Linked DNA regions of Syntrophobotulus glycolicus DSM 8271. The protein of the gene in region 1 interacts with the protein of each later gene in a pairwise test. Links are inferred from orthologs where the notes say so. Each region holds a gene or a part of one and is shown on either strand. Other genes may lie near its edges. The genes, in order: SGLY_RS13025 and SGLY_RS06040.

Evidence for each region.
Region 2: the proteins of SGLY_RS13025 (region 1) and SGLY_RS06040 interact in binary tests that used the Bacillus subtilis proteins (3 or more experiments, as listed by UniProt). The link is inferred for Syntrophobotulus glycolicus DSM 8271 from one-to-one orthologs.

What each region holds. Positions count from the first base shown.
Region 1 is NC_015172.1:2,626,611-2,638,974, forward strand. Bases 4,925-8,782 are described here. They hold SGLY_RS13025 (efflux RND transporter permease subunit), read right to left. Parts: upstream 8,383-8,782; coding sequence 5,125-8,382; downstream 4,925-5,124. Other genes in these bases: SGLY_RS13020 (TetR/AcrR family transcriptional regulator), read right to left, coding at 4,925-5,057; SGLY_RS13030 (efflux RND transporter periplasmic adaptor subunit), read right to left, coding at 8,379-8,782. Also shown: SGLY_RS18165 (hypothetical protein), read right to left, coding at 1-627; SGLY_RS18580 (cell wall hydrolase), read right to left, coding at 733-1,404; SGLY_RS13010 (S41 family peptidase), read right to left, coding at 1,518-3,200; sporulation integral membrane protein YtvI, read left to right, coding at 3,388-4,461; more of SGLY_RS13020, read right to left, coding at 4,473-4,924; more of SGLY_RS13030, read right to left, coding at 8,783-9,593; SGLY_RS18170 (CD1375 family protein), read right to left, coding at 9,836-9,973; SGLY_RS13035 (hypothetical protein), read right to left, coding at 9,973-10,161; SGLY_RS13040 (hypothetical protein), read right to left, coding at 10,161-12,029; SGLY_RS13045 (reverse transcriptase/maturase family protein), read right to left, coding at 11,956-12,364. UniProt on the Bacillus subtilis protein: Required for self-resistance to surfactin, an antimicrobial lipopeptide surfactant produced by B.subtilis. Also required for swarming motility.
Region 2 is NC_015172.1:1,195,796-1,207,972, forward strand. What follows is about bases 3,800-7,470. They hold SGLY_RS06040 (MMPL family transporter), read right to left. Parts: upstream 7,084-7,470; coding sequence 4,000-7,083; downstream 3,800-3,999. Other genes in these bases: SGLY_RS06045 (TetR/AcrR family transcriptional regulator), read left to right, coding at 7,267-7,470. Also shown: mtlD (bifunctional mannitol-1-phosphate dehydrogenase/phosphatase), read right to left, coding at 1-2,185; SGLY_RS06035 (hypothetical protein), read left to right, coding at 2,760-3,788; more of SGLY_RS06045, read left to right, coding at 7,471-7,893; SGLY_RS06050 (LytR/AlgR family response regulator transcription factor), read right to left, coding at 8,178-8,585; SGLY_RS06055 (helix-turn-helix domain-containing protein), read left to right, coding at 8,736-9,065; SGLY_RS06060 (oxidoreductase), read left to right, coding at 9,135-11,258; SGLY_RS06065 (ABC transporter ATP-binding protein), read right to left, coding at 11,406-12,177.

The DNA.
Region 1 (12,364 bases):
CTGCTGGACCTGCTGCTGGACCTGCTGCTGAGCCTGCTGCTGAGCCTGCTGCTGAGCCTGAGCCTGGTTTTGCAGCTCACCCGGCTGCCCGGTCTGTTCCTGACCGGATTCCTGGCCGGGGACCTGGCCCTGGCCGGCTCTGCCTTTGAATATTCCGGTGGCCCGGCCTTTGACAAATCCCGCGGCTTTGCCGAATACTGTCCCGCCCGCTTTTTTCAACGGCCCCAGAAAAGCCAGGCCGCCCCCTAATCCGGCCAAAAATCCGGTTTTAACCTGAAGCAGTACGGGACCCTGGGGATAATGCCTGACGGACTGTGGGCTTTCCAAAGAAACGATGACTTTGTCATAGTGAACAAGGGGGACCTGACTTCTGAATCTAAGCTGATATATTCCACTGCCTGCCATAGACAGTGTCCCCGCGCAAAAACCGCTGCTTCCCTTTTCATCCACCAGATAAGCGGCATAGACAGATGGCGCGGAAGCGATCACTGAAGGCTGCGGAAGGTGGGCAACAAGCGAAAAGGAGTTGTCCCCTCCGATTGTCGCTATGCCATTTCCAACGATTCCTTCCACAGATTCCAGAACAAGCTGACGCGGCTGATTCATGGGCTGTCCGAACATCGACATCTCTTTTCCTCCTTATGTATGATATACAGCATATGCCGCGGAGGCCTGAGGTGTTCACCGCACTGACAAAAGCACAACAAACATCAGTTTGCTGTGCCTTCGTTTTTATACACAAAATGTGTGATTCCCAATATTCTTGATCACGGGCCTGGTTTTAATCCACTTATCTGTCGCGATTTTCGGATTATAGTAATACAGGGCCCCGTTCGTCGGATCTTTGCCTTCAAGGGCTGCCTTTGCCGCCGAATACGCGCTTTTGTCAGGAACAAAATCAATCTGGTTTCCGGCGACCGGAGTAAACTGCCCCGGATCAAAGATCACCTTTTTTATGGTTTTCGGGAAACGGGGATCTTCAACTCTGTTCAGGACCACCGCTCCGACAGCCACCTGTCCTTCAAAGCTCTCGCCCCTGGCCTCGGCAAAAATGATTTTTGCCAGGAGCTGCAGGTTTTCTTCCTCTTCATCAGATCCCCTGGACGGTTCTGCCGGGCTGTCCTCCCTTTTCCTTTCGGGGGCGGCTTCTTCCTTCTCCTGACTTTGATCCGCTTTGCCCGCGGGATTTTCATCCAGAAGCTGTACCGAAACAGTGATCTCATCCTGCTGTTCAAAAACTTTTGCGATATTAGGAACAATACATTGCCAAAAACCTGTTTTCAGCCCCATCAATTTGTCTAACAAGCTGTCTTGAGATTCGGAAGCGGCATAAACATTTTGCATACCAAAAATAAACATGAGCGCCGTAATGAAAATCATTTTACGGCATCGTCGGTCAACCAAAAAAATCACCTCTACATGAGAAATATATTCCTATCCTTTCCCATAACAGGTGATTTTTATACATTTGGTTGTTTATTTTCACACAAAGGAATGCTAAATTTTGGGCTGTTTGATCATTTTTCGGCCGTCAGGACCGTTGCCAAAATGCCGTTATGTTCCCTTCCGGCCGTATCCTTTATTCCGGGGTGGATAACCAGCCAGTACTCCGTCTGGGGGCTGAGCAGCTTCGTTGATAATACTTTAAACTGATCCGAAGACCCGTCAAAAATCAGTTCCAGCGGCATCCTTTCACCGGTCTTGACCTCAATCAGTTCGACCTTGTCCAGGGCCACCGAAGCCCGGTCAAGATCTTCCGGGAAGGTAATGGTAAAGGTTTTATTCAGCTCCACCCCGTCCAGCTTGCCGTTATTCAAATAGCCGGGATAAAACACCTTTTGCCGGTCTTTGAGCAGGCTGTCGGGAAAGGCCTCCCAGCCGTTTTTGCTCCCTATCTTCAAAGAACTCGCAGGCAGGGCATCCAAAATCTTATTGGCCGCCTGCCAAAATACTTCTTCCCGCATCTCCGCCAGAGAAAGCACATAGTCGCCGCCGGCGGCCTTGACCTGCAAATAGCCGTTCCTGTCCGCGCCGGTCCCCGTATTTGGGGAAGATTGGGCCAGTCCTCTCTGATTGAGCATCAGGACGGCTGCCGCCAGCTCATCTGTTCCGGTCAGATCAATCTGAGGCTTGATGCCGACCACATCAATCGCTGTTTTTAACGGTGAGTAAAACCTGGATAGGGATGTCTTAAAGATGTCTCCGTTGGACAACGTGAACAAGCCCTTCACCCTGCCCGAGCCATAGGTATTTTCTCCCATCACCAGGGCGCTCCCATAATCCTTCAAGGCGCCCGTCAAAATCTCCGAGGCGCTGGCCGTATACTGGTTGGTTAAGATAATGACCGGATCATTGAGGGTAAACTCCTGCCTGACCGGCAAATATTCCTCATAATCCTGGTTGCGGAACTTGGTATAATAGGCGGCCTGATTTTTAATAAAATACCCCAGGATCTCTTCCGCCTCTTTGGTGTAACCGCCGCCATTATAGCGCAGATCGATAATCCAGCAATCCGCCCCTTCTCCCTTCAGGTTCTTCACCGCCTCGCCGAACTGTTCCGACGCGGAATCTCCAAAGGAATACAGGCCGATATACCCGATGGCCTTATCCAGCATGACCCCTTCCACCTGAGGGAGGTTGATCACCGTCCGCTGTATACTCAGCTCCAAAGGGCTGCCGTCGCGTAATAGCTTGACCTTGACCGTCGTCCCTTCCGCCCCCCTGATCTTGGATACAATCAGCTCCGAGGTCTGGCCGGCCAGGGACTGTCCGTCGGCCTCCGTCATGATATCCCCTTCTTTTATCCCTGCCTGATCGGCAGGATAACCGGCATATACCCTGGTCACAAGGATTCCCTGCGGAACGACCTCCAGCTCGATTCCGATTCCGGTCACCGACCTGTCCAGGGTACTGATCAGGTTATTGTATTCCTGCGCCGTCAGGTACTGGGTATTGGGATCGCCGAGCCGGTTTACCGCCTCTTCGACGGAAGAAGCGTCAAGAACCTCCGGCTTGACCTCATCGACAAAATTATACTGTAAAATTGTTTTTACCTCTTCCAGGACGGAATCACCGGCATAGGCCCTCAAAGGAGACCCGAAAAGAAAGCCGAACATAAAGATCAATGCCGTGAGTGAGGCCAACAAATACGGTTTATTCAAAATTTTTCCGTTTATTATTTTCATTTTCTGAATTTTCATCCCCTGAAATCCCCCTGCTTTTTGTTTTCTGATTGTCTTAATTCAACAAATAAACCGAACCTCCTTCTCTGTTATGGAAAATTTACCGACAGGCCCAAACATTCTGCCCCGGATTGATGGTATAATATAACAATATTAATTATAATAATAACAAAATAATGAATCAATTGATAAAAGGATGAAGATCATGACCAGTTATACAGAATACGCCAAAAAAGTCCTGGTGGTCGTCGGGACCCTTGTTCTGACCCTGCTCGTTCCTTACCTCATCTTTACGACCTTTCCCCATTTTGTACCCTTTATCCTGGCCTATTTTACGGCCACCGCCCTTGACCCCCTGACCTGTCAGCTCGGCAGGCGGTTAAAAATTCCCCTCGTTCCCGCGGTCGTCATCACCAATCTCACTTTTCTCGGATGCCTGGCCTTTCTTTTTTTCTTTCTTGCCAGCCGGATCTATTTGCAGTCCCTGGACCTGTTCTCCTATATCCAGGACCATCTTCCCCAGATTCAGGCCTGGTTCGGCCTGCTCAGCAAAGATATCTCCAGCCTGCTTGAGCTTTTGCCGCCCGGCCTGTCCCTCCAGCTCACCAACGGCTTGAATAATCTGCTCAGCGAGATCACCAACCCGAACCTTTTTGCGGCCCTCGGCCTGTATACCTACGGCCTGTCCACAGCAATTCCCAATTTCTTTTTCCTCGCCATCATCTATTTTGTCTCCGTTTTTCTTTTCCAGCTGAAATTAACGGAAATCCACAGCCGGTTTTACAGCTTTTTCAAGGAATCCTCCAAAAAAAAGGTGCTCTTCATCTTCAGCGACCTGCGTCAGGCCACTTTGGGCTTTTTGAAAGCCCAGCTGATTTTGAGCACCTTAACTTACATTCTTTCTTTCGCCGGCTTAACCCTGCTCGGAGTGAAATATGCCTATGTGATTGCCTTTTTCATCACTCTGGTCGATGTTCTGCCTATCCTTGGCACAGGCTCGTTTTTTGTTCCCTGGGCTTTTGTTACGCTCCTTTTGGGCAACACCTTCCTGGCCGCTGGACTGCTGGTCGTGTTTATCATCATTCTGGTCATCAGAAGGGCTCTGGAGCCGAAAATCCTCGGTGAAAGCATCGGCCTGAGCGCCCTGGCCACGCTGATGAGCATCTGGCTGGGGTTCAAAATCATCGGGGTCGTCGGCATCTTCCTGTTCCCTCTGGCCCTGATCCTGTTAAAGGCCCTGGCCAAAGTGGGGATCATCAACCTGAACTTCAAGGTGTAAGGCCGGCCAGACTACCTGCTCGTTCCATTGATGCCGTGAAAAATCATATCGGCGACTTCCTCATATAAAATCGTCTCCGGATTTTCCTGCTGGAAAATCACGCTCTTGTTGCAATATTGATTGATTGTCCCGATAATGACCGCTGCCGCCAGCTCTTCATTCAGGCCTTCCTTCAGTTCCTTTTCAGCCTTGGCTTTTTGCAAAACCTCCCGCCAGAGCTGTGTAAGCCTGGCGTTCTGCTGGAGGATCGCCGCCCCCATTTCCCTGGCCTTCACCTGGGAGGAGCACAGGATCTTCAGCACCGGCGAATGCTTATGAATGAAGGAAGTCTGATACCGGGCAAAAGCGATGATCTTGTCTTTGATGGTCTCTGCGCCGTCCATACTTTCCTTCATCTCTTGAATAAAAATATTCGCGGCAAATAACATCGTTTCATCAAAAAGCTGCTGCTTGCTTGGAAAATATTCATAGACCGTTCCCTTACCGATCCCTGCGGCCCCGGCGATCTCCTCGATCCGGGCCCGTTCAAAGCCCTGCTGAAAAAATACCCTGACCGCCGCTTTAAGAATCTGAATTTTGCGTTCCTCCCTGCCCATGCTCCAACCCCTTCTTCTGTTATTCATCCTGCTGAGAATGTTTTCATGCCGGCTTCCGGGTCCCGGTCTACCCCTGAACAGGGTTTCCGGGATCAATTGCTACTGCCGGTTTTTCGCTGTCCCCTGTTTTGTCCCCGCCCTTGCCGGAAAAGAACATCCCCTTCACCTTGTTGCTGAAATCGTCAAAGAGGGTATACATCACAGGAATCAGCACCAGGGTCACAACTGTGGATAAGGTTAACCCGAAAACAACGACGATTGCCAGGGGGGCCTGCAGCTCCGCTCCTTCGCCAACCCCCAGCGCCATCGGCAGCATAGCGAGAATGGTCGCCAGCGCCGTCATCAGAATAGGCCGCAAACGGATGGGCCCGGCCTTGATAATGGCCGTATTGCGGTCTTCATGATAGACCTTGCGCCGGGTATTGATATAGTCTACCAGGACAATGGCATTGGAGACGACGATCCCCGCCAGCATAATCAAACCAATAATAGAGTTTACGCTTAACGACTTGCCGGTGAGAAACAAACCCAGAATCCCTCCGGCAAAGCCAATCGGCATCGAAAACATGATCACAAACGGATAGAGCAGGGACTCAAACTGCGAGGCCATCACCATATAAACCAGGAGAACGGCCAGGATCAAGGCCAGGCCCAGATCGCCAAAGGCATCCATCATCTCTTTCTGCTGACCGGTCATCTCATAGGTGTACCTGTCCGGCATCTGGTAAGTATCCAAAGCTTTTTGAATATCCGTGGACACGCTCCCGACATCCCTGCCGCTGAGCTGGCTGCTGACCGTAACTGTGCGCACCTGGTCCTGGCGGGCAATGGAAACCGGCCCTCTCTTGATTGAGATATCGGCGACCTGGTTCAGGGAAACCGTATTTCCCGCCGTATTGTTAATCGGGATTTGCTCCAGGGCCTGAATATTTTGCTTGAAATTCTCATCGCCCCGGATAACCACATCGATTTCCGTTCCGTCATATTTGTAGCTGGTCGCCGTTGTTCCGGCCAGAGAAGCCCTGACCGTCGAAGCGATCTGTCCCGCCGTCAACCCGTACTGGGAAGCGGCCTGGCGGTTGACACTGATCTCAACCTCCGGGATTCCGTCCTCATAGCTGGATTTGACTTCACGGGTGCCGGGGACCCCTTTAACAATCCCCACAACATCATCCGCGACCTCCTTCAGGGTCTCCAGCTCCTCACCTTTGAGGATAATGCTGATCGGCTCCCCGGCATCCCCCATGGACATGCTCTGCAAAGGAGCAACCTTAAGCTCGGCCCCCGGAGTATCCTGAATCAGTCTCCTGATCTCATCGGTGATCTCCTGAACACCGCGGCGCTGAGCCAGAGGCACCAGCTTGACGTTCATGGTGCCGGTATTGCCCTTGGCCGCGACCAGGCCGCTTTCACCGGCAGAACCGGCTTCGATAAATACCGTGTCGATTCCCTGCACATTTTCCATTTTCCCCTCAAGCTCATTCATGAAAGCCGCCGTATTCTCCACCTTTGAGCCATCAGGCAAAGTTACCGTCACCTGGACATAGCCCTCATCAGACTGGGGCATAAACTCCGACCCGACAAAAGCCAGGGAAGACATACAGAGAAAGAAAAACACGGTTGTAAACAAAACCACCTTGACTCTGTGGGTCAAAGACCAGGCCAGGATATCTTTATAAACACTGAGGAGACTCTCGTAGCCCTGGTCAAATTTGGCGTAAGCTTTATTGAACAAGCCCCGGATTCTCAGAAAATACCTGGCGGGCTTTTCCTCAGGCGGACGCATGCCGCCCTCGGCTTTGGCCATGGATTCCACATCAAAATCCTCCCCATCCGGGGCCTTGTCCTGATGATTGATCTTCAGCAGTTTAGCGGCCAGCATCGGCACCAACGTGACGGCCACCACCAGAGACGCGGCCAGCGAAAAGCTGACGGTCAGGGCAAATTGTTTGAATAAGGTTGACGTCAGGCCCTGCACGAAAACAATTGGCAGAAAAACCGCCAGAGTGGTGAGTGTGGAAGCCATCACCGCCACGATCACCTCCGAGGAGCCCTTGACCGCGGCCTCGGTTCTTGAGTACCCGTTCTGACGGAAACGGTAAATATTCTCCAGCACAACGACCGAATCATCGACCAGCCTGCCCATTCCCAGGGCAAGCCCCCCCAGAGTCATCATATTCAGGGTAATATCCGAGAAATAGAGGATGCTGAAGGTCGCGATAATGGAAATCGGGATAGAGGTGGCAATAATCAAGGTTGTGCGGACATTGCGCAGAAACAGGTACAAAATCAGGACCGCCAGCAGCCCGCCGACCATGCCTTCATGAAATACCTGGTTGAGGCTCTTCTTGACATAATCGGCAGAGTCATTGACTAAGGTGATATTTACACCGTCAAGCTCTTTTTCCAGACCGGCGATTTCCGCCTGGGCCGCTTCCGAAACCTTGACCGTATTGGAACCGGATTGCTTCATCAGGGAAATATTGATACTCGGCTTGCCATTGGCCTTGGAAATCGTCGTCTGCTCATCCGGCTTCAGCTCCACATCCGCAATGTCCATCAGCTGGATATTGGCCCCGTTCCCCAGCGGAACCAGGAGCTGTTTAATATCGTCCACCGACGAAAACTCTCCGGTGGTTTTTACCGTAAGCTTTTGGGACCCTTTTTGGACATCTCCGCCCGGCAGGTTGAGGTTTTCCGCCTTCAGTATCCCGGCCAGGGTATCCAGGCTGATCCCGTAACCCTGCATTTTTTCGGCTTTGGTGCGGATCTCCACGATATCCTCGGTCCCGCCCCTGACATCGACCGAGGCTACACCTTCCGCCCTCTCCAGCCTGGGCTTCACCGTATCCTCCGCCAGCTTCTGCAGCTCGGAGAGGCTTTTCCCCTCTGAGGACAAAGACAGGGTCAGGATCGGCATAGACGTCGGATCGAATTTAAAAACCATGGGACTGCTGACATCATCCGGCAGTGCCCCTTTGACCAGATCCACCTTTTCCCTCAGATCGAGGGCGGCGTTATTCATATCCACTCCGTAATTGAATTGGACAATAATGAGCGAGCTGCCCTCAGAAGAGGAGGAGGAAATGGTTTTTAAGTTCTGTACGGTGCCCACGGCCTGTTCCAGCGGCTTGGTCACAAGCTTTTCCACTTCCTGAGGACCGACCCCCTGGTAAGAGGTGCTGACGACCGCCACCGGAATATCCATATCCGGCAGCAAATCAAGAGGAATACGGGTATAGGAAACTATCCCCAAAATAATCACAATGAGGACACACATTAATACCGTAACCGGTCTTTTGACCGAGGATTCAGATATTCTCACTGCTGAGCTCCTCCTCCCGCTTTACCGGGTTCTGCCGTGCCGGCAGCATTCCCTTCCACCGCCTGCCCGTCTTTGGTCACCACCTTGATCTCCGCTCCGTCACTGATCAAGCTCTGGCCTTTGACCACAATCACATCACCGGCAGCCAAGCCGCTGACGATCTCGGATTGCGTGCCGTTTTCCAGCCCCACGGCGACCTCCTTCTCCGTGACAAGGTTATCCTTGACCAGATAAACCACATTCTTTTCCTCGTGGAAGACCACGGCATCGGTAGGAATGACCAGGACATTGCTTTTGGAGGCCACACTCAGGGTCACATTGGCAAACATCCCCGGTTTGATCTTTCTTTCCCCGTTACTAAGATAAACCTTCAGGCTGTATTTTCCCCGGGCATCCGCGGCCACGCTGAGCTCCTCAATCTTGCCCCCGGTTTTCAGGGACGCGGACGGGATCGAGACCTCTGCTTCCTGCCCGTTCTTAATCTGATTGATCTCTTTTTCACTGATACTGACCTCGACATAGACCCTGTTCAGGTCAACCACGGAAGCCGAAGGAGCGGCACTCGTCGCCATCGTGCCGATACTGACATCGAAAGAGGTCAAAATCCCGTCAATCGGGGCCTTGACATCCATATCGGACATCGTCTGCTCTACGGTATCATACCCTGCCTTGGCCTGAGCCAGCTGGCTCTCAATGGCGGCTTTTACCGCGTCCGACGCCGCTAATTCCGCCTGATCCAGCTCCACCTTGCTGATGGCCCCGGCCGCATATAATTCCTTCATCCGCTCTACATTTTTCCTGCTGTTTTCATAATTATCCATACTGGTCCGGTAATTGGCCTCAGCCATCTGAAGCGTGGCCGCAGCCTGGTTGTAGGCACGCGTGACATCCGTTTTATCCAGACTGAACAGCACCTGGTCCTTTCTGACATAGTCCCCGACTTTGCCGTAGACCGCGGTCACCTTACCGGGAGTTTTGGCCAAAACCGGCGCTTCCTTATCGGCCTGAACCTTGCCGCTTAAGAGAACATTGGAAGCAATATCCTGAGCTTTGACCGTCAGGACCTCGACAGGAGTATAGGTCTGTCTGTTTTGCTCCTCAGCCAGTTTCGCCGCTTTATCCCCCATGGCCTTGACCACCTTCAGGCCGATAAGGGCAAGCAAGATGATCACTACCGCAGCGATAATGATCCGTTTCTTTTTCTTGTCCATTTCTTTCCCCCTGCATCTATGTAATCACTGATTTATTGTAGCCGGACAAAATTTTTGGCAAAAAGGGACAAGATTTTTGGCAAAAATTACACCGTTTCTCAGAAGTATTTCCGAGGTATCGTTCGCTTGCATCGACCGCCCCGGAGGGGGTGATTCATGCAAAAGAGCGAGGCCATTTAAGACATCCGGGAGGGAGCAGCCGCGAGGCCGCCCCTCCTTTTGTCTTGCCCGGTTTAAGCGGTCTATGCGCCTTCCACTTCAGCCGCCAGATACTCAGCCACCGGGACGATGTACTCTTCAGGGAGGGACTCGATGTCCCTTTTCTCCCTCTTAATGAGTGCAGCGTATACGGGAATCATGTAATTCTTGACTGCTGCCATTACTGCCCGCCTCCTTGTGTTAGTGTATTGACACGCTCTTCAAGCGCGGCAATCCTTGCATTTGCTTCAAGCAATTCCTCAAACAGTCCGGCCACGGCCTCATAGAGGTCGATATTTAGTTCTTGGGCCTTTTCTACCTTTTCCCTCTTGATTTCAGAGAGAGGCTTTGGATTTAACAATTCAGGCATTACTCAAACGCACCTCCAAATCCATTTATTGAGACTTCGCCTTCATATCCGGGGTTTTTGACAATATGGAAGCGGATGTTTACGCCCCATCTTGTCGCCGTTTTCTCCGCATTGATGAAGTTATAGACTCGGTTGATGAAGACCTGCGCTGTGATGTCTTCCCATGTCGGATTGTCGTCAAAAGCGTTATTACAAGCGTACACGTAGGCCTCCGCGCCCTCGATGTGCCATGTTGGAGTGACAAGGACTTTGGTTGCCATCGCATCGGTCTCGAACGGAGTCGGGAACTCGAACAGGATTTCCGTCTCGTTCTTGCTGAAGTTGAAGACTCTAATCGACGTCGCAAAATTGGTGTCTACAGCCTCAATCTTGAGGGAGTGTGACCCGTTTGTCAGCATGAGCCACTTTTCCTCCGTGAGGGTGATTGTGGCCTCTGTGCCGAGCTCTGCGGTGTATGCTCGGATGACAGTATCGTCAATTTTTTCGGTGATAATCACCGCATCGCCTTCGACGTCGTTCACAATGTAGGTCTTTGAGAAGGCTCCCGTCTGTTGACCGAGGTCTTCATCCACTCCCGAGATGCTCGGCGCGGCGTTTACGCGCTTGAAAGTGTATGTCCTGTACGCCGTGCCACCCTTGCCGTCGCTGACCTCAATCCGAGCCGTGTTGACCGAGTTGAGAGCTAAGCTGAAGAGCTTTTCGTTCGTGATTTCAAGCGTGAGCGTCTGTCCTTTCGGGGCGTTGTTTATCGTTCTGAGCGTTTCAGTATTGAGTTTCTCGACAACTGTCAGTGTGTCTCCGTCCGTGTCATTAACCGTGTACTCAATCTGAAAGCCGAGGTTTTTATCCCCGAGGTTTTGGTCACTTCCCGAGACGGTCGGAGCTGCGTTCACTCTTTGGAACGTCCATACTCTTGTAGCCGTGCCGCCCTTGCCGTCATTGACCGTTACGGAGACGGTATGAGTGCCGAGGCTGAGGCTTGTGACCGGGACGTTGATGCTGTATGTTTGCCCCCGGACTGCATTCGTGAAGGTGTTTGTCTGCACGCCGTCGCGGTATTCCGTTACTGTGAGCACGTCGGACGCATCGGTGTCATTGACCGTGTAGGTGATTACAAAGTCCGCGTTTTTGTCCCCGAGATTTCGGTCTATGTCAGAAATCAATGGGGCAGTATTCAGTACTTCAAGGACGGGCCGCCAGCCGACGATGTCGGTGCGATTCGACTGCCCATTGTTGTTCCAATAGCGGGCCGAAATGTAGCCGCGAAGCGCACGGGTAGCGGTGTTGCCTGTGTAGGTCTCTTGACACCATGAATACATACCCGCCCAATGCCAAAAATCGCCATGAGTGCTCGTGTAGTCAGCCGTTGCAAGGGTAGAGTCAAGGTCTGCCGAAGTGGGAGCAGGGAGCCCTGTGATGACCTCCTCGCGGGTGACGAATCTGTCCCACTCGTTTGTAGCCGGAGAACCGCCGGAGTAGGCGTCCGTTCCGCTCCTGTAGTTGCTGCCGCCCGTCAGAGCTCTCAGCTTGTACTCGGCCCCGTCAATAGTGATGGTTTTGCCAAAAATACGATTGTCGCCGTTGAGGTCGTCCCACGACACATTAGCCAGGATGACCCTGTCACAAATAAGAAGGGTCTTGTCTCCGTCCTTGATTTTGTGCCATTTGAGCTGATTCGCTTCAGTTCCCGGAGTGTTGCCGATAGTCCAGCTTGACATCGTGGTCAAGGTGTTAAAGTCGGCAATGTCTCCGACTGTACTCTGACCTGTCGGCGCGGAGCTGATGCGCCACGGTTTAGTGGGGCGAGGTTGGATTACTCCGCTCTTGTACAGGCCGCCGAGATTGATTGTTCCGAGATATTCTGCCAAAATAAATCTCTCCTTCCACTTTGATATAGGGGTATGGTGCGAAAATCTTCTTGCAGAGGTTGAAGCTGCATGACCAGCGTGCATATCCGAGCCATGAGCTCACGGCCTGAACGACTTCCTTCTTGGTCATTTCCCCGGCCTTTTGCTTTTCGTCCATACGCTTAATGCGTCGCTTCATCGCCTGTTTTGATTTATCCCTCAATAGGCGGTGAGTCGTCCAGATTTTGAAGCCATAGGCATTGACGCCCTGCTCCAACGGGAAAATCTTGGTCTTTTGGTTAGTCTCAAGCCCGAGTCGCTCCTCAAGGAACGTCTTGATTTTTTTGAGGTACTCC
Region 2 (12,177 bases), 1.4 Mb from region 1 along the record:
ACCTCCCCGCTGTCTGATGATCCAAAGACTCCCGCAAGGCGTCAAACCGGCTTTGGACGCGCATGATCAGGCCGTGGTCCGCCTCCCGGTCCAGACCTTTGTAGAGGCCCCTGTGATAATCCCCTGAGTAAGAGAGCACATCGGCTACCGAATGATGAGCGGCATACAGGGATTTGACCTTTTTCGCCTCGGCGTCAACCGGCTTTTCCGCGAGTACACAGTTCAGAATGGCGCAGGCGGCGCCGAATTCAAGCCCGTCCGTTGTGATCCCGTAGGACTGCGACAGGCGAATAGTGCCGATAATCCGTTCTTCCCGCTGCAGCTTTCGCAGAACGTCCCGGCCAACGCGTGAGCATCTATCTTTGAAGGATTTCCGGCATCGCTTGATAAAACTGCCGATAAAATCCTGAATATACCGGTCGAATTGTGGGGCTTCTTTTAGTAAGGCCGGCATGATTTCTTGTTTCATCATGCGCCGCGCCAGCGACTCCACGCGCGGATCACCCATTCCTTGACCGATTGTCTGATAGCCGAGCAGCATAGAGTACCAGGCGATGACCGCGTGCGTACCGTTGGAGAGCTTGTTTTTGATTTCCTGCAGGCTCCGGATATCCTCGACCACGATCACTTGCCGCAGAGAATCCACGACCGGGCTGCCGGAAGCCGCATATAGAGGCATATCCGGCTCGGCGATAAACATTGTATTGGTCACCTCGTTCACTGCGTCAGACAAATGACGGAGTACGGAGAGGCTCTTGGACACGTTGACCGGCTCCGTTTCCGTCCAAGCCGGTGTTTGGAGCTTTTTTCTCTTGTGTTCGGAGCTCTTGGCCATCTGCAGGAAAAACCGGGTGATCTCATTCATGTGATCAAAAATATCCTGCATGTTATGGTGCAGGAGATACAAGTCGTTTTGAAATTTGGACAGCAGGAAATCTTCCGAAACCGGCATCACCATACGGTTGACCACCGTTTCGACAAAACGGGTTCGGGCTAATATCTGTTCCGTTTCTGCCGTGTCCGTGATGGAGGTTAGGGCGCTTTTCACATGCTGCCGAACAAACCTTGCCGCCCCCGTCTTATTCATGGCGATCAGGATTGTCAGATCCTTTCCGAGGCTTGCATAACGGGCCCGCAGCCCGGAGGCTATGGTTCCGGCCTGCTGTCGGATCGCGTTTTCAGGGAGGGCCAGGCCGATGATGTCCGATTGCGTGTACATTGAACACATAGCCGCTTCATCGTCCATGTGGATCAGGCACACCGGGGATATCGTCTGAAAATAGGCCTGACTCTCATAGCGAATCCGATATTTTCCCAACGCGTTGACCAAATGGATCATCAGCTGGTTGCGTGTCGCGCCAATGATGCGGCGGGGCCTGGTATATCCGTCCCAGTGTGAGAAAATCGGCGCCAAATACCCGCCGCCGATAGCGCCGAAGCCATGGATGCCGGCCGTGATGTTCTCGTCATTGAGCGGAAATTGTTCATTCAGCTTCGGCATGGGAAGCTTTGGGGTGAATGGCGCGAAATCGTCCAGAAACTCGGTCATCGCGTCATACGCCCGAAAGGCCAGGGCCTTGACGCCGGGCTCGGGCTCCTTTATGTCCTGAATAAAAATAGGAATACCGCCCGCCGCGGCGGCAGCTGCCAGACCGTTTGGTGAATCCTCGAAAATCAGGCATTCCGACGGCGGACACATCAGCTCGGACGCCGCTTTCAGGAAGATTTCCGGATCAGGCTTGCCCTTTGCCACATCATCCCCGCAGACGAGGATATTGAAATAGCGGTAGACCTTGGCCTGAATCAAATAGTCTTCGGCAACGGCGCGCCGGCTGGAGGTGGCCAGTGCGAGGAAAACATCATTTTTTTTCAGCCGCTCCAGCAAATTGTACAGCCCGTCCTTGACCGGTACACCCTGCCTGTGGATGTATTCCCGCTCCATTTCATCCGCACGGGCGCGTATTTCCCGGTAAGGGTAGTTCTGCCCGTAACGCTCCCGCGCCATTTGCTCCGCCGTGATGGCGCTCACACCCAGACAATCGATCAGCAGTCCGTCGTCCATCTCCTCGCCGTATAGTTCCCGCGCCGCCTTTTTCAGCATGTCCATGCGCAAACGCTCCGTATCGAACATCGTTCCATCCATATCAAAAATCGCCGCGGTAAATGGCTTGTCAAAAAAACGCATCTCTCTCTCCTCTCACCTTGGATAAGGTTACTTATGATCTTATGATATAAAAAAAGAAGCCCTTTGATGACCATGGGGCTTCCTTGCCACTGAACAGAAAAGAAAAGCGTCATGAATTTTCGCGCTATTGGATAACCAAACGTAAAAAGAGTGGAATTCAGTCTGACTTAAGGTGTGTAAGCAATCCGATTTTTGGCCCCTATGGGATCAGCAGGTCAAACAGGATTCCCAAACTTAAAACACAGTGATCAAATAGCAGTTGCCCCAGATAACTAACAACTTTATTGTAATTAAAAAGTTGTTAGATGTCAACGACAAAGTATAAAGGGAAGAAGATTCGCGGAAAAGCGGAAACTAAACATAACGGATGAGCGTCAACAGACAGCGATACATCTAATGATTTCAGCAATTTTTTCGATATATATCATAAATGAAAGTTTTGAAAAAACATTGTTTTCTTTTCGAATCTGTTCAGTCGTTCAATGCGGATAAATTTCTCGGTCAAGACAGATTGATTTCTAATCTGTGCTTGCCGTGATGGACTGCTGCAAGCTTGGTTAAGGAGGCTAATCACATGAACATCAACACGGATACCTACTTCATGGGGGCATATAATCAGCGGATGGCAAAGCAAAACAGCATGCGGTCTGCCCCCATGACGAAGATGCAGGAAGTTACGGCAGAACTGGAGAAAATCGGTTTTCAGGAAATACCTGCAGTGGTATCTTTGTCTGATAAAGCCAAGATGTTATTTGCTGATTCAGCGGTGGACAAGTTGCAAAATGATCGGGAAGAATTATATCAGAAGGCCATGGCAACCCGTTTGAAGAATGAAGGTACTGATGAATTTGCTGTAAACGGCAATGACCAATGGCTCGTGTTCAGTAATTTTTTGCACAATGTTGGATTTTATGACGAGATGTCAAATGAACACCTGAAAAAAACAGAACAAATATTAATGAAAATTACTGACGGAATGGATGATGTATTTAGCTGGGAGCATCACGTCGGATTTGATTTATCTGACCAATTTCATGGGGAACAACTCGATTCTCATGAAGCTCGGGTAGAATTGGAAAGTTCTACGGCGGCACTTCGATACTTTTCTGAAAATTTATTGGATGGAGAGATCAAAACAGGTTTCGATGAATTGATAAAAAAATGTGATATCCATAACTCTGCGATACTAAATGATGGATATTCCTCAATCGAGGAGAAGTTCCGTTCAGGGCGCAGTCAATTGTCCGCCGATACCAAGGGAAAATTAGAAGCAGAAAGACTCCGGCAGCCAGAAAGCCTTAGGAGTGAACAGGCTGCCAAGGATTTAGAAATAGGAGATATTCTTGGTTCTATGACCTCTATTACCGAGGAAATCAATGCGTATACGGCTGAAATAGCCGACTTGTTTTCAAGCTTAAATCAGGAGAATCAAGTTGACATTTTTAATCAAGTGAAAAAAAGATTTTTCGCATTTGTGATAAAAGATAGCGATAATGAAGCGCTCAAGGAATTTGTGATGAGACATTCTGATCATGTATTTAATAATATAAACAATTATTGGAGTGATCTTATGAAAAGAGTTGAGGAAGAAAAACAAAACTGAACCGTTGCCGGCGATAAGCCGGTAGAGTGTCACATGGCCCGAAGGGCTTCTTCGAGAAAAGCATCCTGCGGGCAGAAGAGGCCAGAGGGCCCGCCTTGCCGCTGGAACCGCAAGGAAGAAGAACAGGAGGGAAGAGGAACAGGGCGGGAAGGCTGAGGCCGGAAAAATAAGCACCATCAGCGCTGCCCGTCCGGGATCGATGCTTCACCCCTCAGACCGCGGAATCCTCTTTGACGGTTAAGCCTTGCTTCTTTTTGGGGAACAGTCTTGCTGCGGCGTCCGGCAGGGCCAGCACCGCCGGCAGGAAGACAGGCAGCAGGATGAAGCAAAGCACGATTAAGCCGGCAATGACCGCTGCCGCCAGTTGCACTAAAAGAGTTAAGCCGGAGGGCAGAAGGGTGGCGAAGGTGCCGCCCAGGATGAGGGCTGCCGATGTCACTACTCCGCCTGTATGTCTGGAGGCCAGAACAATCGCTTCCTTGGCCGACAGTTGGGGGTATTCCTTAAAGCGCATCATCAGGAAGATGCTGTAATCGACCCCCAGGGCTACGATCACAATAAAGGAGAAGAAGGGAACATAGGAAGAGATGCCCTCCAGGCCCAGCAAATTGAGGAAAATATAGTTTTGGGCAAACATAGCCGCATAGTAGGCCCCCAGCAGGGAGGCCGTGATGAAAACAGACGGCCACAAGGATCTGATCACCAGAAGCAGCACCAGGAATACCCCTGTCAGCACGATTACGATCATCCTGTTTAAGTCCCGATTCAGAACATCGTTCATATCGGCAGTCATAGCGCTCGGGCCCGCCACGCCGAATTGGGCGCCGGCAAGGACTGTGCCGTCAAGTCCGCTCGTCAGGGTCTCGTTGATCTGCCGGACCGTATCTAAGGCCTGCTCGGAGTAGGGATCAGCATCCAGCACAATGATCATTTTGGTCATGGTCCGGTCGGCGGACAGGAACATTTCCAGGGATTGCTGAAAGCCTTCGTCAGTCAGGGCTTCTGCGGGCAGATGGAAGGTTTGGCTGGTATTCAGCTGGGAGAGAAAGCCGTTTGTCAGGCCCAGACCGGCGGAAAGTTGTTCCAGGCCGCTGTTGACAGACTTTAAGCGGGTACCGAAGGAGCTGAACCCGTCAAGTCCGGCCGCAAGCTGCTGCTGTCCTGATTCCAGTTGGCTGAGCCCGGCGGTGACACTGTCCATATTCTCAGCGATTGTGCCGAGGCCTGAGGCTGCTGTATCCAGGGCGCTTTGCAGCTCTTGCAGCCCGGAAGAGATTTGCTCCAAACCGCTTCTCATTGCCGCCAGGCTTTGATTGGCGGCGGCAAAGCCGGAAGAGAGGGCGGCATAGTTTTCATTCAGGGCTTCGATTCCCTGGGGGGTGATTCCGCTTAAGGATTGGGTTAAGCTGTCCACGCTCTGCTGTAATTGCAGGTAATTGGGATCGCTCTGGGCCCCGGCGTAGCTGCCGCCGAGGGCTGTGATGACTGCCTGCAGCTGGGTCAGGGCGCTTTTGGCCCCGAGCAGGGCCTGGGCCGCCTGTTGGTATGAGGCGCCCATCTGGGCATAACCGGCCTGGATGGTTTCATAATTGGCGGCCAAAGCGGCCACCCCTCCGCTCATCGCGGCCAGATTGGTTTCCAGGACCGCCATCCCGTTGCTGAGGGTCGGGGAATCAGGCGAGCCGCCGGCAAGCCCGGCCTGAACCTGCTTCAGGCCATCGGTCAGAGCTGTCATGCCATCTTGCAGCCGGACTGTGCCGTCCGCGATCTGGCCGGCCTGGGAAAAATCAGCGGAACCCAGCTTGTCCTGAGCCAGCTTCAGTCCGTCCGCGATTTGCTCCGTACCGTCCTGCGTCCGGCTCAGGCCGCTGTTGACAGAGCCGACTTGGCTGCCGATATAAAAATCGGGAATTGGGCTTCCTTGAGGCTGGGTGACGGAGGAGACCTGATCGACCCCCTCGATTTGCTTGAGTCTTTCGGTCAGGGTGTCGATAACGGCAAGGGCCTCATTCTGATCAAGGGCCGCATGATTGTCGATAATAACACTGACCGGCATAGCCCGGCCCCGCCCGAAATGGTCGGCCACGATGGCGAAGCCTTTGGTCGAGGGATAGGCAGGACCAAGCTCGGCAATATTGTCAAAATTGAGTTTTTGTTCGTGAAAATAGACGGTTGGCGCAACCAGCAAAGCGATAAGTAAAACAGCAATCACCGGCCGCCTGGTTGAAGCGGAGGAGATTTTACCCCACAGGGTGCTTTCCCGGTGGCCGCCTGTTTTTTGGGAAGGCCAGAAGAGCCTATGACCCAGGACCTTCATGGACAAGGGAGTCAGGGTCATGATTTCCAGCAAAAGAACGGCGACGCCGATCACGACCACAATGCCGGATTGATAAATGGGGGATTCGGAAAAAATGAGACTGCAAAAGGCGATAAAGACGGTGAGGATACTGTAGGCGATGGTTTTGCCTGCGGATTTGTAGGTATTGAGGATGGCCTCATCAGTCGGACAGCCATGAGCCAGTTCTTCCCGGAAACGGTTGAAGAGCAGGATATTGTAGTCCGTCCCGATCCCGAAAAGGATCAGGACCAGGAGAACCTGGGTGAGGCTGGTGACCGGAAAACCGGTGTTGGCAATCAACTGGGCGGCAATCCCCATCGAGCACAGATAGGAAAAGGCCACAGCCGCCAGGGAGACCAGGGGTGTCACCACCGATCTGAACAGGATGATCAGGATGATGAAAATAAAGAGCACGGTCAGGACAGCGCTCTTCTCGACGCCGGCCAACGCCGCCTCAAGATAATCATTTTGGATAAAATCCTCCCCGGTCAGATAATGCTCCGCCCGGACATTGCCGAGCTTGCCGGCAATGGCGTTTTCAATATCATCTATTTCTCCCGCTTTCTGGTCAAGCTTGAAGCTGACCATGACAGTTGTCCCGTCTCCTGAAATCAGGGAGTCCGCAGCCTCAGGCGTACTGAAGGGATCGATGATCTTCGAGATCCCCAGTTCGGAGCCGCTGTCCCGGATGGCCTGCACTCCGGCCCGGATGCGCTCCATTTCTTCGGCGGAAATGCTGTTTTCGTCATAAAAAACGAGCAGGCTGTCGGTGCCCTGGGACATCTCCATTTTACTGAAGAGGGCCTGGGCGGCCGCTGTGGGACTGTTCGCGCTGAGAGCCTGCTGGCCCTGCTGTCTCAAGATGGCATTGATATCAGGCTGAAATGCCGTTAGGGCGATGGTGGCCGCCAGCCACAGGGTAAAAATGATCCAGCGCGCTTTGATGATTTTTGTCATCCCGATTGCTCCTCTCCTCTAAGCGTTTGCGATTTTATCATACATAATGTTGAATAACCTTCATTGTTGAATTATAATATTCATAATGTCCAGTTTCAACCGGCAGATTTGTTGAGATTGTGCATTTTGCTACAGAGTTGGGAGTTTTGTCGGTTATCCTCAAAAATGGAAAAAGGAGCAGTCATGAAAACAGAAAAAACAGACCGCCGGGTTAAATATACGAGAATGCTGTTGAAAAACAGTCTCATGGAGTTGATGCGGGAGCGGCCGATCTCCAAGATATCGGTCAAGCTGTTGTGCGAAACGGCGGATATTAACCGGAGCACCTTTTATGCCCATTATACGGACCAGTATGATTTGCTGAAGCAGCTGGAGCAGGAAGTGATTGCCGAAGTGAAAAAGCACATCGCCAAAGACGCCTTCGCCAAGCCGACGGCGCAGACCATGCAGTTGATGAACCAGATCCTGGACTATATCGCCCAAAATGCCGACTTGTTCAAGATTCTGCTCAGCGAGTACGGTGATTCTACGTTTCACAAAGAAATCATGCTGCTCGCCCAGCAAAAAATCATCACGGATATTCACAACAATCTCGTCCTTGATTCCAGAACCTCAGAATACCTGCAGTATTTTGCCGTCACAGGCGCTTTGAGTATTATCCAGAAATGGCTGCAGGACGGGATGAGGGAACCGACCCCAAAAATGTCCGAGCTGATTGCCAGACTGCTTTACAAAGGAGTTTTGGATTTTTCGCCTCAGACTGGGGCGGATTCAGGGCAGGATGCCTGTTCTGGCCGGCGGCCGTGCTGACGGGAGGAGCAAGGGAGAGGACTGAGGAAAGACAATCCCTGGGAAACGGGGGTTAAGGAAGCAATGAGCGGGCGGGTCCTCCGAAACCGGATTAATCGACACAAAACCAGCAGGAATCATTTTTCCTTGCTGGTTTTTTCAGGTGCGCCGTCCATGGGCGCGCGATTTGGCGGTGAAAGTCGTTATGGGGCCGGCAGTGGGCACTGGCGGCGACAGGGCAAGGGTGTGCCGTTGTGTTGTGTCTTGAAAGGGTGGGTGAGTAAAGGAAATTGAAGCCGGTGAGATCAGGAAGGTGAAGCCTGCGCACAGTCCTTTTGGGCCAGCACCTTGTCCAAAATCTCACCAATACATTCCTGGGTAGCGGGCTTGCTGACCACTTGCAAAGGCTGGACCGGCATGAATTGATCATGATCCTCCGCGGAGGTCACAAACACGATACTGCAGCCCGCCATGGCGGCGGATTGCCGTATTTGTCTGGCGGTTTCCAGACCGGTCAGCTTTTTCATGCTGTTGTCGAGAAAAAGAAGGTCAAAAACCATACCCTGCCTGTCAATTTCTTCGAGGAGCCGTTCACCGCTGTCAAATTGGTGAACATGAAAGAACAGCCCCTTTTCTTTTTCATAAAGACGAAGAAAGGATTCCCATAACCGACGACACAACGGCCTGTCATCACAGATCCCGATTGTAAGCAAAGCATCTCCTCCAAAGCCAGTTTTAGATACAACTAAAAAGGTAGTAGAATCATTATATAGCGATAAAAATACAATTACAAGTGTATAAATACCTCTGTACTTTGTTAAGAATGCGGTTCATAATTGCTAAAGTAAACAAGGTGATAAGATTTGAAGATTGATTACAAAGTATTAGGTGAGCGGATTGCGAAAAGGCGCAAAGTGTTGAACCTGACGCAGGACGACGTCGCGGAAGCTACAGGACTGAGCAACAACCATATTTCCAACATAGAAAACAATCACTCTATTCCCAGCATTGAAACATTGCTTAAAATATGCGAAGTTCTGGACATCACGCCGGATTACTTCCTGCTGGGCATTGTCAGACACAAAAATGACGGCCTGCTTTCTCAAATTAATCAAAAAATCAAGCTGTGCGAAACAAAAAAACTGGAACTGGTTGATCATTTCATCACTTGGGTAGTTGATGAGAAAATATAGCTTCCCCAAAAGTGCGGCAGTATCCCGGTGCGGCTGTCGCTGAGGTGCCTTTTTCAGGAGGGCCCGGAAATGCCCGGCTGCATCCTCAGGGCGGAGCAGCGCCCCGGCCGGCTGAACAAAAAGCGGACTTACGCAGTTTTGAGTAAGTCCGTTTGTGATTGGCAAAAAACCGTCCTGCTCGCCCGGCAGCCGCAGGCTCTGTATTCTTTTATTAATGGAAAAGCCGGTTATACTAAGGACATCCAAAATTTTGACACGAGGAGGCCAAGCATGTCTTACGAAAGATTTCTTTCCCCGGGGAAGATCGGTTCCCTGACCCTGAAAAACCGCTCCATCTTTCCGCCGATGGGCACCCATTTTGTGGCGGACGGCTTTGTGACCGGGCAGATGATCGCCTATCAGGCCCGCAGGGCCGCAGGGGGCTGCGCCATGAATATCGTGGAGATTGCCAGTGTGCACCGCACCTCTTCGGCCAAACTGATCCTCGGGATTGATGACGATAAATTTGTTCCGGGGCTGGCCAAGCTGGCCGCCGCCATCAAGGCCGGGGGCGCCAAAGCCTGCATCCAGCTCTGGCATGGCGGCAGGCAGCATCCGGGCGCTGAGTTCGGCGGCCAGTGCTGGGGCCCTTCCGCGGTACCCTGTCCGATGATCCAGGAGGTTCCCCATGTCATGACCTTGGGTGAGATCCGGGAGATTATCGACGCTTACGGGGAGGCGGCGCGCCGGGCCAAAGAAGCGGGCTTTGACGCCGTGGAGATTCACGGGGCCCACGGTTATCTGATCGATTGCTTTTTAAACGCGTATTCCAATACCCGTACTGACGAATACGGCGGTGATCTGGAGCGGCGGGCCCGGTTCGGGCGGGAGGTGATCCGGGCCGTGCGGGCCGCGGTCGGGGCCGATTTCCCGGTTTTGATGCGCATGTCGGCGCGGGAAAATTATCCGGGCGGCATTACCCTGGAAGAGGGCATCAAGGCCGCCAGGCTCTATGAAGCGGAAGGGATCGACGCCCTGGATATTTCTCAGGGCTGCTACGGGGCCATGCCGTATACTGTTCCTCCCTACTACCTGCCGGAGCGTGTCAATGTCTACAACGCTTCCCAGATTAAAATGAATGTCCAGATTCCTGTGATTGTCGCCGGCAAGATTTACACCCCGGATATTGCCGAGGAGATCCTGCAAAACGGGGAAGCGGATTTCATCTCTCTCGGCCGCATCCTGCTCACCGATCCGGATTTTGTCCGGAAGACGCAGGAGGACCGGCCGGAAGAGATCAGGCATTGTGTGGCCTGCAACTCGGGCTGCGTGGAGCGGATGTTTGCCGGCAAGGTGACCAGCTGTGTCTTTAACCCCCTGACCGGCTACGAGACCGAGATCGAGATCAAGCCGGCGCCGGAGAAAAAGCGGGTGCTGGTGATCGGCGGCGGTCCGGGCGGACTGGAAGCGGCCCGGGTGGCGGCCGAGCGCGGTCACGCTGTCACCCTGTTCGAGCAGACGGGCGACCTGGGCGGCCAGTATATCATTGCCGGGCGTTCCCCGCATAAGGTGATGATGGAAAACGCCGCCCGCCATCTGGGCTACCTGGCCATGCGGGCAGGTGTCAACGTGCGGCTGTATACCAAGGCCACACCGGAACGCATTCAAGCCCTGCAGCCGGACGCCGTGATTGTCGCTACGGGCTCGGAGCCGCTCATTCCTTCGGTGGAAGGGGTGCGCGGCAGCAATGTCTATGAAGCGCGCAAGGTCATCAATGGCAATGTGCGGATCAGGGAACACCAGGTGGCGGTGATCGGCGGCGGTCTGGTCGGCCTGGAGGCCGCTGAATTTCTGGTGGAACAGGGCAAGCGGGTCTGCATCATTGAACGGCTGGACCAGGTCGGCAAGGACCTGGAAATGTATATCCGGCCTCATATGATGCAGCTTCTGGAAGTCAACAAGATCGATGTCCATGTCCGGTCCAAATGTGTGGCCATCGGCACGGACAGTGTGACCGTGGAGAAGGACGGCCGCCGGGAGAGCATCGCCGCCGAGGCCGTGGTGATCGCCGCGGGCGCCAAGAGCGACCCGGGAAACGTGGCCGCGATGGCGGCCCGGCTCGTGCCCCAGTGTCAGGTCATCGGCGACGCCAAAACGCCAGGCAACGTGATTGACGCCATCTGGCAGGGAAATGAGGCCGCCCGGTCCCTGTAAACAGGCAGCAGGACGCCGGGTGGACCGGAAAGGATAAAGCCGGGAAAGCAGATGAGGAAGGTCATCGGTTTCCCGGCTTTTCTTTATTTAAACGGCCCTAAAGGCTTAGAAGGTTAGGCGATGTCTTTTCCGGCGTAAGCACTGCCGCTATGATCGTTTGAGAGATATTCCCTCTTTTTCCCCGTATTCAAAAAAATGCCGCAGCCGGTTCAAACCGGCCTCATCCAGGGGGTATTGCTCCTTGATCGTCCCCTGCTCCAGACAGAGCACATAGTTGCAGCAGCGTACAATCAGCTCCGGGTCGTGGGTGACGATGAATACGGTCTGCTTCCCGCCCAGAGAAGCCAAAAGACCTGCGGTTTGCTCCATGTGACGGAAATCAAGACCGCTGGTGGGCTCGTCGAAGACCAAAAACTCCTTGCCTGCCAGGAGGGCGGAGGCGATGGCGACCCGCTGCTTCTGCCCGCCGGAGAGGGAAAGGGGGTGCCGTTCCCGGAAGCTTGTCAGTTCCAGAGCGCTCATGACCCGCTCCAGTTCCGCCTGATCTTCTCCGCTCATTCCCAGACGAAGCTCTTCCTCCACACTTTCGCAAAAGAGCTGGTGGTTCACATCCTGCATCACCATATAACTCTTTTTCAGCATCCGGCGGCGGGAATAGGGGACTTCGCCGCAGACGCAGACTCCCTTTTGGTGCTTGACCAGCCCGCACAGGCATTTGGAAAAGGTGGATTTTCCCGCCCCGTTGTGGCCAAGGACAGCAATGACTCCACCCTTTGGCAGACTGGACTGGGGAATGTCAAGAGCAGGGGACCGGCCGGTGGGGTAGGCATACCGGTAGCCCCGCAGGGTAAGGCTTTCTGCGGGCGGCGGCTGTATTTTCTTTTGTGGCAGGGCGGCCAGGGAAAGGGTGCGCAGGTCC